4 regions of the Vibrio ponticus genome follow, and region 4 is predicted to be linked to each of the others. Evidence: predicted binding sites of a transcription regulator. Region 4 holds the regulator's gene; each other region holds the start of a gene.

Region 1 (4,604 bases), 400 kb from region 4:
AATACATATCAATTTTCCTACCTATGTCTTCAAAAAAATTAACATGCACTGATAAAATCCGGTAAGAAACAATTCATTCACTTTCTCATACTTCGAGAATGAGGGTTAAATTTCAATTTTAGAAATTGCTGATATTAATGATTAAATTTTCACTAAAGCATTGTTTTATCGAAGTTTGAACAGTGAACAAAAAAACAACGGATGGCAGAACTATCTGATGATAAACCACCTCGTTAATTCTCACTGAGTGAGACGGCTTTCTGAAATTCACGGTATCTAATGGTTTCAGGCACTTAATGATGTCGCTAAAATAACAACTACAAGCAAGCCGAATTAGTTAGGCGAGATAATCTTAGAGGAATATCAATGGCGTTAACCATCGTTGGGCACAGAGGAGTCGCAGGGCTCTATCCCGAAAATACCCTAGTCAGCATTCAGGCAGCCATCGATATGGGATTAAAGTGGATTGAAGTCGATGTTCAGCCAACAAAAGATCATCAGTTAGTGGTATGTCACGACCATACCATCGATCGTTGCAGCAACGGCTTTGGTCGCGTGGACCAATATACCTTAGAAGAACTTCAACAGTTTGATTTTGGCGGTTGGTTTGCACCACAATTCAACTACCAACCCATTCTCACTTTAAAGCAGTTACTAACGTTAATAGAGCCATTGGAAATTGGTTTAAACATTGAAGTGAAGATTGATACCAATCGCTACAGCGAAACGGTATCCGAGCTTAAGTCGCTACTCGCACAGTTTAAGCTAGCACAAGAGCGCATTCTGATTTCAAGTTTTGATCACCCAACGTTACGAGCAGTACACCAAGCACAGATCGGTTATCCGATTGCGGTATTGAGTGAAAAGCTTTCAAGCCAAGATTGGCAGCTTTTGCAAGAGATTGACGCTGTGGCGTGCAACTTAAATGTCCACAAAACCAATAAGCAGCAAGTCGCGCAATTGCAACAAGCCGGCTATCAAGTGTGGTGTTTTACCGTAAACAACCCAAATCAGCTTAAACACTTACAGAACCTAGACGCGATTTTTAGCGACTATCCACAAAGGTTCTTCTAGTCACACCCCACTCTAATGATATAAATCAGTCCAAAGACACTGTACAAAAGTACTGTACAAAAGTACTGTATACATTCGCTATACAGTACTTTGCATCAACCATATACAGTGCTTTTTTACCTGCCTTTACAATTCAAATTACCTTTTACCCAATCAACAACTTCTAAAAAATATTATTAATTATCAGGTAATTATAGATACATCCACATACCTATTGCTTTTAATTCGTTTATTTATCAAACAAACTGCTTGACCTGAATATGCAAAACAACTACTGTATAAGCATACAGCATGTATATAAGGACAGTAATCATGATTCGTTCACATACTCAAACTATCTCTAAGTACAATGTTTTGGCTCAACCTACGCAGCCAATGAATATTGACGATAACGTAATGAATCGTCTTGCTGGTCTTTCTATGCAACAGCAATGGATTTTCTTTACTGCCGAGTGCCCTCGTCCTGACTACTCGCAGTTTTCAGCCAACAACGTTAGCTGCCAAAAGATCATCCAACTTAAGTCTTCAAATTCTCAATCTGAGCTAGACATTGTCATTAAGGCAATTAAGTCAGGTAATGCCAGTGCAGTCGTTGCATCTACACAAATTGATTGCGTTAATCAGTCACTGCTACAAGATTTAGCTCTAAACCATGGCTGCGAAGTATTTTTTGTTGAAGGCAGAAAAAATCAGTTCCACTAATTCTGTTGGTAACTGATACGAATAAATCTCAAGTTCAACAAAATTCAGCACTGTCTTTAGCCCCTAACTTGTCCTAGGGGCTTTCTTTGTAGCCACATCACCGCAAGATGCTTGAGTACCACTCCCACAACTCCGCAAATCGTCATTTGTAGCTAATAGTTTTTTGTTTATGAGTGTTAACAATCCATTTGCGCAAATTTTTGCGCAATCGTTTGCTTTTTATCTGGAAGCTGAAAACTTTTCTGGTATGATGCTTGTCATATTGCTTCACTTCACTCATTTCATGTAAACGATAGGAATGTCTCATGAGTCTCGCTGATCAAGTCCTCGCCGTTAACGACGATCTCCCTATTCGCACTAACAAGCCGGTTCACAGTGGTAAAGTTCGCTCTGTTTACTGGTTAACCGAAGAAGATAGCCAACGCCTAATTAAAGAGAAAGGCTACGATGTAGCACCTGATGCGCCTCTTGCCATTATGGTGATCAGTGATCGCATCTCAGCATTCGATTGTATCTGGCGCGGTGAAGGCGGTTTGAAAGGTGTTCCTGGTAAAGGAGCGGCGCTAAACGCGATTTCAAACCATTGGTTTGAGCTTTTTAAACAAAATGGACTCGCAGACAGCCATATTCTCGACATCCCTCACCCGCTGGTATGGATCGTACAAAAAGCCAAACCGATTATGATTGAAGCGATCTGCCGTAAATATATCACGGGATCTATGTGGCGCGCCTACAGCAAAGGCGAACGCGATTTCTGCGGTATTGAACTGCCAGAAGGTTTAGAGAAAGACAAAGTCCTACCTGAACTACTGATGACGCCATCAACCAAGGGCATTCTTAAGGGTATTCCAGGTGTTCCAGAAGCCGACGATGTCAACATTACGCGCAACAACATCGAAGACAACTTCGCTGCGTTTAACTTTTCTTCTGCGGCAGATATTGCTGAGTATGAAAAGCTACTTAAACAAGGGTTTAATGTTATCAGTGAGGCATTAGATAAAGTTGACCAAATTTTTGTCGATACTAAGTTTGAGTTTGGCTATGTCACCGATGCTTCTGGCAATGAAAAACTGATCTATATGGATGAAGTAGGCACACCTGACTCGTCACGTATTTGGGATAAAACCGCTTACCAACAAGGTCAAATCGTTGAGAACTCCAAAGAAGATTTCCGCCAGTTCTTGCTTAATCACTTCCCAGATGCCGACATCTTGTTGAACAAAGATCGTATGCCAGAACGCGAAGCACTGGCGCGTGACAACGAGCTCCCACTCGAAGCCTTAATGGGGGTTTCCAAGACCTACACCGCTATTGCAGAAAAAGTGACGGGGCGCCCGATTGTGTTAAGTGCGAACCCAAAACAAGAGATCATTGATATTCTTGGTTCACAATACGGTCTTATCGACTAATTGCTCTTAATTGCACGATTCTACCGATTGAGAAAACGCTCTTTTAAGGGCGTTTTTGTTTTTCTACAGCAACGTATCGCGTTAGCTATAGTGCAAGCGAGCCTTTAGGGTTAATATCCTGTCACTGCTGCTTTCAATTATTGTTTTCAAAGACGCTCACTATGGATTTTCTCGCCCTTTCACGTATCAGCCTTAAACATTTAACGGTGTTACATGTCATGCTAAGCACCAATAGCGTGACTCAAACCGCCAACACTTTGTACGTGACAGCTTCTAGCGTAAGTAAAATCATTAGCCAATTGCGAGAGCAACTTAATGACGACCTGTTTTACCGTGACGGTTCACACCTGGTCCCTACTCCATTCGCACTGAGCATTGCCCCGCAGATCCACAAAATTCTCGCCAGTATGAATGGCATTTTGCATCAAGGGGATTTCAAGCCTGAAGCTTTCACCGGCTCGGTGTCACTGTCGATGCGAGAAAGCACCTTCGAGCTGTTTGCTGCTAAGATTAATCAGATTTGCAGCAAGCTACCACAAGCAAGTCAGATTAAAGTCTATGCCAAAGAGCAAATGAGCTTTGATGCGCTTATTCGCGGTCAAGTCGACTTTATGCTTTTGCCCCATGATATCAGCCAACCGCCAACTAAAAGCCACGAGCTCGTTTGGCAGCAAATACTCAGTGATGAGATGGTGTGTTTGATGAGCCCTGAGCACCCGTTAGTTGATCAGTCATTAACCGTTGAAGCTTATCTTGCCTATCAACATATTGGTATTCACGACAAAGACCTATCCGAACCATTTTTTGAGCAAAACCTCAAACAGCAGCATGGTGAGCGTAAAGTCGCGATCTCTGTTTCAGATTTTGGTTCCGCGGCTGTTATGTGCCATCAATCAAATTATCTCCTAACATGCTCGAAAATGTGGGCAAGCAAAGCATTTCAAGCAAATGGCTTGGTACAAAAGACCTTACCATTTGAGTATGGAAAAGTTGCCTACAGCTTAGTGTGGAACCAAGCCAGCCTAAACGACCCCGCCTTACAGTGGCTTCATTCGCAATTACTAGACAATAGTTAACCTTTTCTTCTCGGGACACACGTTACAACGACTATCGCTTTTCTCTAATACGGACATACGCTTCAACGGCTGTTAACACTCCCTATTGGGACACACACAATAAACGTAACAAGATTTTGTTGCTTTGCTATTTTTCAGTGGGTTTTGATGAGAAAAAGAGGTCTCAATACTTGAAGACTGGACGATAAGAATCGCTTGCTCACGAACTATTGTGTTTGTTCGCAAAATTAATGTTCAAGTAGGAAAAAGGCGGGCGTTAAGCAGACTAACAATCTAAACGATAAAGATGCAGCCGTGTTTTATTTAGTGTTCGTTTTACAAATTCAACGTTATAAGCACACCC
Region 2 (4,604 bases), 1.2 Mb from region 4:
AAGGTCGTATCGTGTATCAATCTAAAAGGTGGTGTAGGTAAGACAGCCTTAGCTGTAAATTTTGCCGCCTATTGCGGTATTCAAGGTAAAAAAACCTTACTAGTTGATTTAGATCCTCAAACCAATGCAACGTTTTCTACGATTGGTGTTAAGAAGTGGAATGATGAAGTTAAAGTCCAAGGCACCGTTGCTGATTTGCTAGGGGCTAAAAGACACACTAGTGCTCAAGGCCAAAGTAAAACCGCGGAACAGGTGATAGTAAAGAACGTCTTCAAGAATGTAGATTTAATACCTTCTCACATAGACCTTTTTACCGTAGATTTAGACCTAGCTTCTGCACGCTTTCGTGAAACAAAATTGAAAAACGCGTTGAAAGACGTACTGGAAAACTATGATGTTGTGATCTGCGACTGTCCTCCTAACCTTACAATTCCTACTCAAAACGCACTAGCATTCAGTACTCACTATGTTGTTCCTGTGACATTGGATTTCCTGTCTGCTATTGGTGTTAGTCTATTAGTTAAACGTGTTGAAGAGTTTGGCCAAGATCTCGACCATAGTTTAAAGCAAGCAGGCGTTGTTATTTCACGAGTTGGTCGTCCCGCGATACATAGAGAAGAAACAGATGCTACTTTGAGAGCACAATTTGGAGACGCAATTCTCGATAGTGTAATAAAAGAAAGAACATCTGTTAGTGTGGCAGCACAATCTAATAAGCCGATTTTCTCATTAAATGATATTGCGGCAAAAGAAGAGTTTTTAGCTGTGTGTGAAGAACTCCTAGAACGCATAGAAGGTTAGTATGAAGAGTCACGATTTTGCAAAACAATTAGCACTTATGGCTAAGGTCCTTAAGAACGGACCAAATGTAGAACTAGACCAATTAGACATAAATAATTTCGGGAGCGTATCTTATGTTGAGCCGACAGTTGAGCAGAGTGATATTCCTCGTGCTTTAAGCATGCTCGTTGGGTTGAATAATGTCCAAAAATCTCAGTGGCTAGCCTTAATCGAAGAATATAATATTCCTTTAGATATTCGCTCTCGTGATGCAACCAGAGATATTATTGGGAAACTATTAAACTACCTTTCCAAGAATAAAGAGGCTCGCGAACAATTATCTGGGAAGAAAACTAAAAAAGTATCGAATTCTTCTTCAGAGCTAGCCGATGCTCTTAGCATATTGTTGACTTAGATATGGATTCATTTATCAAAGAGATCGATGTTAACTTCGAAGTTTTTTTCAATGAAGTTCAAGTTAATATCGACAATGTTATTCAAAATAACAATACGGATAAAGAGCAGTTTAAGCTAAGTTATCGACGTTTGGTTTCCTATCAAGCTTGGATGAGCGAGATTTTGGAAAAAGTGACTTGTGAGGAGTCATTGTCATTTTTCATTGAAGCCCAAAATGACGCGCTAATGTCTCATTCTCTAGCGAGACAAGGTTCTTGGCGAGTTGCCTTGATGTCGCTTAGAAGCTGTATAGAGAATACAGTATTTGGACTTTATTACATTCAGCACCCAGTTGAGTTGGAGTTGTGGACAGAAGGGAAGCACAAGTTAGGTTTCACTGAGACGGTAAACTACTTGTTAAAGCACCCAAAGTTTCACTCTACGAATTCGACTATCAATGGTATTGAAACACTAAAAGCTGAATACGCGACTTTATCAAAAGCAGTGCATGGTTCTTCAAAGCTATTCAGAATGACTAAAACAGGTCAGATTGAGGGTCTTAATGTTGCTTCTCCGAGTGACTTTAGTAGTTGGAGGACGCGCGAAATATCAGTACTTAATTCCTTGAATCTAATATTGCTTTGTTTTTTTCAAGATGAGTTAGTCGGTGCTGCCAATAGCAATTTACGCAAAGCAATTAGTGTTGCAATTAATCAGAGCAAGTTTCCTTTAATAAAGAGTGAGCTTAAGATTAACCTGATTAAACCCACCCCTTAAGCTACTGAGACATATACACCTTATAAAAAGCCGAACCGACTCACCATAGGTTCGGCTTATACCCCAAGAAAGCTGAAGCATTTAGACTTCGTTGTTGCTGTCTCAGCACCTAGTGTTCAAACCCTTAAGTAGAATAGATAGGTCTACTTTCTGAATGCCCTTATCTTTCCAGTTTCGAAGTGGGCCAGACCATAGATTACATCTCAAATTAGATGAACTTGAAATCCATGAGATACTAATTTAGTAAAACGTGTAACTTAAAAATGTCAAACAATGAGTTAACTATTGTGGCTGGCTGATGCCGCCGAAAAGCAAAAGCCCCGACAACTCATTGAGTTATCGGGGCTTTCTTGAATAAATGGCACGCCCTGTAGGATTCGAACCTACGACCACATCCTTAGAAGGGACGTGCTCTATCCAGCTGAGCTAAGGGCGCGCTACAGGGACAGGATTATACGAGTTAGAACGCTTAACACAAGGGGTTTTCGTAACATTCTGATCTGAATGCTTAAAAAAACTTCATTATCCGTGGCTAAGAGCAAAAATAACACGAAGCAAACGTTTGCTTATAGATGTTCGTCAAATTTTTTGCGACAATGCACCGCGTATTTCTCGCCATTCAATTATGAAGGAAAGTCATGACAGCTCAAAACATAGATGGGACGTTAATATCGCAAACAGTGCGATCTGAAGTTGCAGCACGAGTAAAAGCACGCAAGGAAGCAGGCTTACGTGCACCGGGCTTAGCCGTAGTGCTTGTTGGTGAAGACCCTGCCTCTCAGGTTTATGTAGGTAGTAAGCGTAGAGCATGTGAAGAAGTAGGCTTTGTCTCTAAGTCTTTCGATCTTCCTGCAACTACGTCAGAAGAAGAACTACTTAGCCTGATTGATGAACTGAATGGTGATGCGGAGATCGATGGCATTCTGGTACAGCTTCCGCTGCCAGCAGGTATTGATACCACGCACGTATTAGAACGAATTCATCCAGAAAAAGACGTCGATGGCTTCCACCCATATAACGTCGGTCGTCTCGCGCAGCGTATCCCTAAATTACGCTCATGCACGCCTAAAGGTATCATTACCCTACTCGACCGTTACAACATCGACCTACGTGGTAAACACGCTGTGATCGTTGGCGCTTCAAACATTGTGGGTCGCCCGATGACACTTGAGCTATTGCTAGCCGGTTGTACCACTACAACCTGTCACCGCTTTACTAAAGATCTTGAAGGTCACGTTCGCCAAGCTGACGTGGTAGTTGTCGCGGTAGGTAAGCCAAACTTTATTCCTGGCGAATGGATTAAGAAAGGCGCAGTCGTGGTAGATGTGGGCATTAACCGCCTAGATACTGGCAAGCTGGTCGGCGACGTTGAATATGCTAAAGCCAAAGAGAACGCGAGCTTCATTACTCCCGTGCCTGGTGGTGTGGGTCCGATGACGGTAGCAAGCCTGATTGAGAACACCATGCTGGCTTGTGAGCAGTTCCATACGGAGAAGTAGGCGGAGCGGAACGCTACGCTTACGGATGCGGGAACGCAAAGCGAAGCTTTGCTTCGGGAATCGAGAACGCTAGCCAATGCCTAGCGACAAGATAAACAAAGGGCTGACGATAATCGTCAGCCCTTTTGTTTTAATTCGAAGATTTAATCCACGGATAGTTTTAGCGTGTGTCTTTCAATTCCCGAAGTGAGGCGTAAGCCCAGCCTTCCCGTTCGCTTGTCATCCCCGAGAGAGAGGGACGACCGAGTTGGGGATCTCGGGGTTAACTTCAACAAGAACAAGATTCCCTACTCGCGCTGCGCGCTCTATGGAATGACAAAGAAGTTAGGATTAGAATGCGACGCAGAGGCGAAACTACAATTCTTTGATCATCAACTTTATCGATTGGTGGTCTTTTGTTGAAGGGAATGGCTTCGTATCATTAAATACGAATTCGTCATATTTTACTTCTGCCTTAGCAACAAAACCCCTCTTCTCAAAAACCCATTGCGAGCGAGAGCCCGCAGATTCTGCTTGAGCAAATTTGAAGCCCAACGAAAGAGCATTTTCAAGAGCCGCGTTAATCAGTGATGTCGCAACTCCTTGTCCCACATAATCAGCATGAACACCAATAAACTTAACTTGAAGGTATGCTTTCTCTTCAACCATGAGATTTTCAAAGTATTTTGAGTTAAGTAACTTTAAAATCGCCATCATTGAATCTTCGTCAGCGCCTTCAAAAGATAGAGCCCCATTCAGATCGCAGCATAAGACGCCGCCAATCACTTCATCATTTTCGTTCAACGCAACGTAACCCAATGCGTTTTCAACATTTTCAGAGCTGACATACGTCAGGTAGCCTAAGAACTCTTGGTTGACATGCTCACTATCAAATTGGTCGCGAGCGAATGAGTCAAAGATAACTTGAGCCGTTGCTTCGACCTGAGAATATAAAATAGGCTTGATGGTAAATGGCATGTATGTACTCCAATTGGTTGTAGGAGCAGCACATATAGACGCACTACTCCATAAGGAAAGTAGTGCCAAGGAATCTAAAGATGAATTCTTACCAAAGGTAAGGAGCGGAATAACCAACCGCTCTTTATCGTTTTAGGCTTGAGTAATATACAGCAATGATTCGGGAATGGGAACGCCATGCGAGTGCATGGCTTA
Region 3 (4,604 bases), 2.2 Mb from region 4:
GATACGCATCTTCTTTGAATGGAATCGTGATATTACAACCACGACCACCTTGAGCGAAAAACAACTCAGCGGCTTGTTTAAAACCATCGACAGGTGCAAGTTCGGCGGTATAGCTCAGAGGCTGATTGGTTTGACGGGCAAACAGGGTGTGAATAAATGGCGACTTACTGTGTCCAATGGGATTGCCAAAAACAACGTAGCGATCAATTTGCTGAGTCATATCCTTATTACCAGAAACAAAATAGGGTCATATTATGACCCTATCATTATCTATACCTTGTTACCACTCTCTTGGCTTGAGGAAGTGCTGATACAATTGTGCTTCCGCAGAGCCCGGTTCAGGCTGGTATCCATATTCCCAGCGTGCCATTGGTGGCATTGACATCAAAATGGATTCGGTACGCCCACCACTTTGTAAGCCAAATAAAGTACCGCGGTCGAATACGAGGTTGAATTCAACGTAGCGCCCACGACGATAAAGCTGGAATTGTCTTTCTCTTACACCGTAAGAAGTGGTTTTGCGACGCTCAACAATCGGCAAATAGGCTTGTGTGTAACCCTCACCGACGGCTTTGATGTAGGCAAAGCACTTTTCAAACTCCCACTGGTTAAGATCATCGAAGAACAAACCACCGATACCACGGGTCTCATTGCGGTGTGGTAAATAGAAGTACTTATCGCACCACGCCTTATGCTCGGCATAAACCTCATCACCAAAAGGTGCGCAGATTTCTTTCGCCGTGTGGTGCCAATAAACGCAATCTTCCTCAAATGGGTAAAAAGGCGTAAGGTCAAAGCCACCACCGAACCACCAAATAGGCGCTTCCCCCTCTTTCTCAGCAATAAAAAAGCGCACATTCGCATGGGATGTCGGTACATAAGGGTTATGAGGGTGCATCACTAAGGAGACCCCCATCGCTTCAAAACTGCGTCCTGCCAACTCTGGTCGATGTGCGGTCGCTGATGCAGGCATCTCTTGCCCACTGACGTGAGAAAAGTTCACCCCACCTTGTTCAAACACTGCACCATTGGTCATCACACGAGTTCGACCACCACCAGCCAAACGTTCACCAGGCTGACGTTGCCAAGCATCTTCTTCAAAGCTAGCTTTACCATCAGCGTTTTCTAACTGGGTACAAATTTGATCTTGTAGCGCCATTAAGAACTGTTTTACTGCGTGTTTATCGATTGAAGTTGGCATCTTAGCTTCCTTTGTTCTTATCCTTGTCTTAGCACTTTTAATGTTTTTGCGTCACGAATTTCACTCGGTTTATCACGTCCGCTGGTTTCACCACGCAAAATGGCAACTAACTGGTCACCAAGTTGCGCTTCAACTTCTTCTGTCGTCATGCACGGTGGTAAACCGGAAAGGTTGGCGCTAGTAGAAGTCAGCGGTTTACCAAACGCTAGGCAGATTTTTTGTACCAATGGGTGATCGGTCACTCGGACTGCGATCGAATCAAACTGACCCGAGACCCAATCAGAGACCTTATCACTTGCCGGCATAATCCAAGTATAAGGACCTGGCCAAGACGCTTTTACCGTTTGCAATTGTTCTTCTGTCAGCTGTGACTCATCAATATACGGCAATAACTGCTCATAGCTCGCCGCAATCAGAATCAATCCTTTTTCAACCGGACGCTGCTTTAAGGTCAATAGTTTTTCAATCGCTTGCGGGCTATCGGGATCACAGCCAACACCGAATACACCTTCGGTTGGATAGGCAATCACTTCACCTTGCTGCAATGCATTCAGCGCTTGCTCAAAGTTATCCACTCAAGTTTCCTTTCTAATTTCGATACCGAAACGACGCAAAGCGAAGCGCAAAAAAAGCATTTCTATCGTGTGCTATGAAGCGAGCTTTTCCTGAGTTCATCACACTGCGACGTCTAGTTGGAATGGTATGTTAACATTTTTGTTCAGTTTACTAACAATCTGCCGCGCTGACTAAAGCAATTTATTTATTAAATGTGTCAATTCGATTTTTACCCCGCGCAAACGTTTGCTTGCGCTAAAAATACTCGTATAATGCGCACAAATTAACTTGGTATTCCCCAGTAGCAGCTTGAAGGAGTGTGAGATGAAAGTCGGTATTATCATGGGTTCAAAATCGGATTGGCCAACCATGAAACTTGCAGCAGAAATGCTCGACACATTTGGCGTGAGCTATGAAACCAAAGTGGTTTCTGCGCACCGAACCCCTCAACTGCTAGCAGAATACGCCACCAGCGCAAAAGAGCGTGGCATTAAAGTCATTATCGCTGGCGCTGGCGGCGCCGCCCACTTGCCGGGAATGACGGCAGCCTTTACTAGCTTGCCAGTGCTAGGCGTACCGGTGCAATCTCGCGCACTAAAAGGCATGGATTCACTGTTATCAATCGTGCAAATGCCAAAAGGCATTGCAGTCGGTACACTGGCAATTGGTGAAGCCGGCGCTGCCAACGCCGGTATTCTCGCAGCACAAATCATCGGCACTCATGATGATGAAGTAATGGCGAAAGTAGAAGCTTTCCGTAACGAGCAAACCGAAACTGTACTAGCAAACTCAAACCCAGCAGAGGATTAATCCATGCACGTTTTGGCTTTAGGCTCAGGTCAGTTGGCGCGAATGATGTCACTGGCTGGCGCACCACTGAATATCGAATTGTCGGCTTACGATGTCAGTAACGGCAATATTGTTCATCCATTAACGCAAACTGTACTTGGCAGCGGCTTAGACAACGCAATTGCCAACGCCGATGTGATCACTGCTGAGTTTGAGCATATCCCGCATCATATTCTCGACCTATGTGAGCAAAGCGGTAAGTTTCTCCCTTCAACGGCCGCGATCAAAGCTGGCGGCGATCGCCGTATTGAAAAAGCACTCTTGGATAATGCTGGGGTACGTAACGCTAAGTATGCGGTGATTAACACTCGTGAAGATTTTACCCACGCTATCGAACATGTCGGCATTCCGATGGTGCTGAAAAGTGCACTTGGTGGCTACGACGGCAAGGGACAGTGGCGTTTAAAAGATGCCGCAGATATCGAGACTATCTGGCTACAAATGGCAGATTGCATCGCAAGCAGCGATAACCAAGCCATTGTGGCTGAGCAGTTTGTGCCTTTCCAACGTGAAGTATCATTAGTTGGGGCTCGTGGTAAAGATGGTTCGATTGCGGTCTACCCATTGGCTGAAAACGTTCACACCAATGGTGTATTGAGTCTTTCCACTGCGATCGCCGATCAAGCGCTGCAAGAACAAGCGCAGCAAATGTTTGCCGCTGTGGCAGGCAGCTTAGATTACGTGGGTGTATTGGCGCTGGAGTTTTTTGACCTTGATGGTCAACTATTAGTCAACGAGATTGCTCCGCGAGTACATAACTCAGGTCACTGGACCCAGCAAGGCGCCGAAACTTGCCAATTTGAAAACCATCTACGCGCAGTCTGCGGTCTACCATTAGGTAGCACCAAACTGGTGCGTGAGACAGCGATGATCAACATCCTCGGTGAAGATACTTTACCGGCAGAACTGCTATCAATGCCAGGCTGCCACATTCACTGGTATGGCAAGGAAAAACGTGCGGGACGCAAAATGGGGCATATCAACGTTAGTGGTGACTACAGTGGTGAACTGCAACGCAGACTCTGTGCCTTAGCCGAGGTATTGGACGGCGAGGCATTTCCTGCCGTGCATGATTTTGCTAAACAATTTTCAGCTTAACTGAACCTAGCCAGTACCTTATCAACATCTATTAAAAAGCGACGTTAAACCGTCGCTTTTTTACTATGTATCATAACGAAGCATCAGCTGTCTGTTTGGGTGTGCTGGCATTTCCGGTCGGCACACTGCAATCTATTTCCGCTGGCGAGCTTCTTTTCCACTAACAGCGGAAAGCCGCATGCCTGACATTTGCCAGCCACAGGTGGCTGATTAACGGCAAATTTGCATTTCGGATAGTTATCACAGGCGTAAAACAGCTTACCAAAGCGTGTTTTACGCTCAACCAGGTGACCTTTGCTGCACTCAGGGCAAGCAATCTGCGCATTCTGCTCTGGCTGTTCATTGTGCTCCAGAGATTCAATGTGATGACACTCTGGGTAGTGACTGCAGCCGATAAACATCCCGTAGCGACCTTGGCGCAGCACCAATTCATTGCCACATTGTGGACAAGGCACACCAAGCTCTTTGATGATATGACCATCGTTTTGGTGCAGCGGCTTAATGTAGTCGCACTCAGGGTAGAGGCTACAACCTAAAAAGGGACCATGTTTGCCGTGGCGCAAATGCAACTCGCCCTCACGCTGCTGTTCCTGACATTTAGGACAAGCTTGGTGTTCGAGGGCGTGTTCATGGGCAGAAAACAGTTGTTGGTCGATTTTACTACTCATATAAATAGGTGCGTTCTGCTTAAGTTAGTGAAGAATACCTTGTTCTTTGGTATACAACAGCTCTTCCATAAGCGTATAGGCGTTTTCATTGCCTGGCACATTAAATAGCACCATTAACACAATCCATTTGAGATCTTCGAGTTCAAACTCATCGGTCTCTAAACCCATCACTCGATCAATCACCATCTCACGAGTTTCTGTGGTTAGCACACTTACTTGCTCCAAGAACATCA
Region 4 (4,604 bases):
ACTGTGGCAAGATTTACGTGACTGGGTTTCAAATACCGAAGAGTCCGTAATCGAACCATCACAAAGTAAGGTCTAATCCCTTAGCGGCTAACTTACTTAAGATAAAAAAACCGAAGCATCTGCTTCGGTTTTTTTGTTTTCAACTTCGGTTAGTCACTTAATCGCCAGCGAACATGTAACCTTCACCGTGAACCGTAACAAAAATTTGTGGGTTCTTCGGATCAAATTCCATTTTAGCGCGCATACGACGAATCAGTACATCGATGGTACGGTCGTTTGGCGCATCAACACGATGACTAATCATATTCAAAATACGTTCACGGCTTAGTACTTGGTTCGGGTACGAAGAAAGCGCTACCAACAACTCGTATTCTGCTTTAGTCAGTTTTACTGGCTCACCGTTGCGGCTTAACGCGCGACGTTGAATGTCAAACATCCATTCGCCAAAGCGAACAATATTTGCGTCATTCTTCTGATCAACCATAGTGCCCGCGTTACGTGCCGCAGAGATGCGCCACAATAGGTTTTTCACGCGCACTAACAATTCACGAAGTTCGAACGGTTTTGTCACATAATCGTCTGCGCCCATTTCTAGACCAACGATTTTATCAATGCTATCCGTGCGTCCTGTTACCAGGATAATTCCAATGTCCGATTGACTACGCAGTTCGCGAGTTAACATCAGACCGTCTTCACCAGGAAGGTTAATGTCTAACATAACTAAGTCGATCGAATGATTTTGTAGGGTGTCGCGCATCTGCTCGCCGCTTTCAGCTTCGCTGACTGTGTAACCTTCATTTTGAAAGTAGCCAACTAGCTTACTGCGAGTGACCGCATCATCTTCTACTACTAATACGTGATAGCTCATCTAAACCACTTAATTTACATTGGGAATTAATTTCAAGTGTATTCTATTCATAAATCGTAACATTTCTAGTATTTGTTATATTAAAATCTAGAAAGATGATTTTTTATTGATTCAAGACAAAACTAGCGCAGTTGTTAATCTTTTGCCATTTTTTGACTCATTTAATCACAACATGTGTTATCGCTATTCATTTTTGTTCGCTAAAATATTAATAGTACTGAAACTTGGAGCATTGCGAGATGCAAGAATTAAAAGCGTTTAATGAAAAACGTGCAGAGATTTACTGGTGGTTTTCTAGTCTGTTCGCTAAAGAGCTAACAGAAGCAGAACTTGAGCAATATCAAAGCCCTGCTATTCGAGGCTTTCTTGCCGGTCTGGGTGAAAACCCAACGCTAAAACCTGCGGTTGACCGCCTTGTTGATGCGTTAAATCGTCAGATTGACCGTGAAGATGGTCAGCTTGAACTTGCCGCTGACTTTTGCGACTTGTTCTTGAAGTCAGACAAAGAATCAGCACTGCCTTATGCGTCTATGTACGTTGGCACGACTGGTTTGCTGCATGACGAACCAGCAAACGAGATGGATGCCCTGCTGACTAAGCATGGCGTAGCCGTTAACCAAGATTTGAACGAGCCTGCTGATCACATTGCCATTGAGCTCGATTTGCTTGGTAACATGATCATTCGTTCTAACGAACTTGAACAAGAGCGTCATCTCAACGATGCACTGCTAGAGCAAGAAGCGTTTATTCGTCAGCACATTTTAAACTGGGTGCCTAAGTTTGCCGCGAAAAGCCAAACTTTAGATTCATTCGGTTTCTACTCTTCTGTGGCGTCACTGCTGGTTGCTTTCTTAGAATTGGACTGCAACTACCTAGTGGGTGAAGAGAGCTAAAACACTCATTCGTCAACAATGAATGGGTTTTTCGTTTGCTACTGGCGACGATGCGGTCTAAAATCGAAGCCGCAAACGATAAAAAAATACGAATCAAGTACAAACCGCTGTAAAAAAGCGGTTTTTGTATTTCTATTACTTTCTGCCAGTTTTATTCAAAAATGTGAATAGCCATGTGGCAGCTATAAATAGGATCATACCTTATGGCCACTATTAAAGACGTTGCTCGCCTCGCTGGCGTATCAACTACGACAGTCTCACACGTAATTAACAAAACGCGTTTTGTTGCAGAAGCGACTCAAGAACGCGTTATGGAAGCAGTAAAAGAGCTAAACTACGCACCAAGTGCGGTGGCTCGTAGCTTAAAATGTAATACCACACGTACGATTGGTATGTTGGTGACTCAATCAACGAACCTTTTCTTCTCTGAAGTCATTGATGGCGTAGAGAGCTACTGCTACCGTCAAGGTTACACGTTGATCCTTTGTAATACCGGCGGTATTTACGAGAAGCAACGTGACTACATTCGCATGCTTGCAGAAAAGCGTGTCGACGGCATTTTAGTAATGTGTTCTGACCTAACTGAAGAACTGAGCGAGATGCTAGATCGCCATAAAGACATTCCTAAAGTGGTCATGGACTGGGGTCCAGAGAGCTCTCAAACCGACAAGATTATCGATAACGCAGAAGAAGGTGGCTACCTAGCAACCAAATTCCTTATCGACCATGGTCATAAAGATATCGCTTGTTTGAGTGGTCACTTTGAAAAAGCAGTTTGCCAAGAGCGTATTCAAGGCTTTAAGCGCGCAATGGGCGAAGCGAACCTGACGGTTGATGAAGACTGGATTTTAGAAGGTAACTTCGAGTGTGACACTGCTGTGTTAGCGGCTGACAAGATTGTTGCGATGGACAAACGCCCAACGGCAATTTTCTGTTTCAACGATACGATGGCACTAGGCTTAATGAGCCGCCTACAGCAAAAAGGCATTCGTATCCCTGAAGATATGTCAGTGATTGGTTACGACAACATTGAACTAGCAGAGTACTTCTCACCACCGCTAACCACGGTTCACCAACCTAAGCGTCGTGTGGGTAAAAACGCATTTGAAATCTTACTTGAGCGCATTAAGGACAAAGAGCACGAAAAACGTGTGTTTGAAATGCACCCAGAAATCGTTGATCGCTCTACCGTTGCGAAAATCAACTAAATCAGAGTACCGAGCAATACGCTGGCAAATGTCCGAGCATAGTACTTTGAAGTAACTCGCATTTATATCAATAGCTGATGGTTAAACTGTCAGCTATTGTCTTTTCTATTCAACTTAATTCTTGCATTAGATTCACAACTATTTCATAGTAATAAGATACTTAGCTGCTAAGTAAACAATCTTTAGCAAAGCAAATTAAGTCACGCACAGGGCAAACCAGACTGAAAAGCTGGGACGCAAAGCCACCGGCCTAAACATCATTGTCATCGACAATATGTATGGTAGCGGGGTTGCCGATGGTAGAAATGCGCACGTTAACGGATTACTCTCCTATTTCCTGCACAACTGCTATTCTCTCGGACCTGATTTGGTGGCGTATTGACATACACATACACCGAGAAAGTACTGAATGGATAAACCAATTCTTAAAGACTCAATGAGGCTATTTGAGCCGCTAGGTCGTATTAAATCTCGATCTATGTTTGGTGGGTTTGGGATCTTTGCAGACGAAACAATGTTTGCACTAGTGGTACATAATAAGCTTCATATTCGCGCAGACAGTGCTCTAGCTGCACAATTTAAATTACAAGGCTTCGAACCATACGTATATCAGAAACGTGGCTTCCCGGTAGTAACCAAGTACTTCGCTCTTAGCGAAGAGTGGTACAACGACAGTGAAAAAACACTGCAGATCGGACGTGAAGCTCACACTCAAGCGCAGCAAGAGAAGTCGGTTCAAGCCGAAACCAAGCCGACTCGTATTAAAGATTTGCCAAACCTGCGCCTAGCAACAGAGCGTATGCTGAAAAAAGCAGGCATCGACAATGTCGAACAACTCGAAGAAGCAGGCTCTGTAGAAGCGTATAAGGCGATTCGAGACACTCACAGCAGCGACGTCAGTTTAGAGCTCCTCTGGTCATTAGAAGGCGCGATAAAAGGCACACATTGGTCTGTGGTTCCCCAGACTCGTCGAGAAGAACTGCTCTCTCGACTACAGTAGAGTAAAAAAGTCAGCAACTGCTGGCTTTTTTTATGAAAGTTTTTCTTTGCTTTGAGGTTCTTATTAAACAATAGGAACAAATTACCCGATAAATGAACTAAATTAACTCAAGGGCGTAGAGAAGGGTTAAAGGAGAGCAAAGATGAATAAGAAACTGATTATTGGCATTGCATTGATTGCACTGATTGCCCTATTGATCACTCAGTTTGGCGATCAGTTAACGTTAGAAAACGCGAAAGCCCAGCAAGCAGCCCTAGGCTCTTTCATTGATCAGAATTTCGCTGTTGCCGCCATCACATACTTTGCCGCCTATGTCGCGATTACTGCCTTTTCAATTCCAGGAGCGGCTGTCGTCACCCTCCTTGGGGCGGCTCTATTTGGTTTCTGGACGAGCTTGCTGCTGGTCTCATTTGCCAGCACTCTAGGCGCTACCCTCGCCTTCCTCAGCAGCCGTTTTCTACTGCGTGATTGGGTACAAGGTAAGTTTGGCGATAAACTCACTGCCATCAACCAAGGCGTTGCCAAAGATGGCGCATTCTATTTGTTTTCGTTGCGCCTAATTCCAGTCTTTCCGTTCTTCTTAATCAATTTATTAATGGGGCTAACTCCAATCACGACCGCCCGTTTTTATTTGG

The links. Region 4 encodes PurR, which represses purine synthesis genes. Its sites were predicted from a motif close to TNANGNAAACGTTTNCNTNA; they were not measured.
Region 1: GZN30_RS04830 (phosphoribosylaminoimidazolesuccinocarboxamide synthase) is a predicted target of PurR. The motif match lies at 1,977-1,996, and genes of this name have one in related genera.
Region 2: folD (bifunctional methylenetetrahydrofolate dehydrogenase/methenyltetrahydrofolate cyclohydrolase FolD) is a predicted target of PurR. The motif match lies at 2,504-2,523, and genes of this name have one in related genera.
Region 3: purE (5-(carboxyamino)imidazole ribonucleotide mutase) is a predicted target of PurR. The motif match lies at 1,991-2,010, and genes of this name have one in related genera.

What each region holds. Positions count from the first base shown of each region.
Region 1 covers NZ_AP019657.1:1,095,465-1,100,068, reverse strand. The annotation lists gene GZN30_RS04840 (glycerophosphodiester phosphodiesterase family protein) at 367-1,074, shown strand; gene GZN30_RS04835 (SulA-like leucine-rich domain-containing protein) at 1,387-1,776, shown strand; gene GZN30_RS04830 (phosphoribosylaminoimidazolesuccinocarboxamide synthase) at 2,082-3,185, shown strand; gene GZN30_RS04825 (LysR family transcriptional regulator) at 3,347-4,261, shown strand; gene GZN30_RS04820 (transposase) at 4,527-4,604, opposite strand, start outside.
Region 2 covers NZ_AP019657.1:1,941,923-1,946,526, forward strand. The annotation lists gene GZN30_RS08435 (ParA family protein) at 1-801, shown strand, start outside; gene GZN30_RS08440 (hypothetical protein) at 803-1,195, shown strand; gene GZN30_RS08445 (hypothetical protein) at 1,198-1,953, shown strand; tRNA gene GZN30_RS08450 (tRNA-Arg) at 2,313-2,389, opposite strand; gene folD (bifunctional methylenetetrahydrofolate dehydrogenase/methenyltetrahydrofolate cyclohydrolase FolD) at 2,592-3,452, shown strand; gene GZN30_RS08460 (GNAT family N-acetyltransferase) at 3,807-4,409, opposite strand.
Region 3 covers NZ_AP019657.1:2,916,784-2,921,387, reverse strand. The annotation lists gene aroE (shikimate dehydrogenase) at 1-220, opposite strand, end outside; gene hemF (oxygen-dependent coproporphyrinogen oxidase) at 281-1,201, opposite strand; gene GZN30_RS13185 (L-threonylcarbamoyladenylate synthase) at 1,219-1,776, opposite strand; gene purE (5-(carboxyamino)imidazole ribonucleotide mutase) at 2,081-2,566, shown strand; gene GZN30_RS13175 (5-(carboxyamino)imidazole ribonucleotide synthase) at 2,570-3,703, shown strand; gene GZN30_RS13170 (DNA topoisomerase family protein) at 3,787-4,371, opposite strand; gene GZN30_RS13165 (DUF494 family protein) at 4,396-4,604, opposite strand, start outside.
Region 4 covers NZ_AP019657.1:695,292-699,895, reverse strand. The annotation lists gene elyC (envelope biogenesis factor ElyC) at 1-76, shown strand, start outside; gene torR (two-component system response regulator TorR) at 158-868, opposite strand; gene torD (molecular chaperone TorD) at 1,108-1,761, shown strand; gene purR (HTH-type transcriptional repressor PurR) at 1,965-2,969, shown strand; cyclic di-GMP riboswitch class I at 3,170-3,267, shown strand; gene GZN30_RS03115 (TfoX/Sxy family DNA transformation protein) at 3,379-3,969, shown strand; gene GZN30_RS03110 (TVP38/TMEM64 family protein) at 4,112-4,604, shown strand, end outside.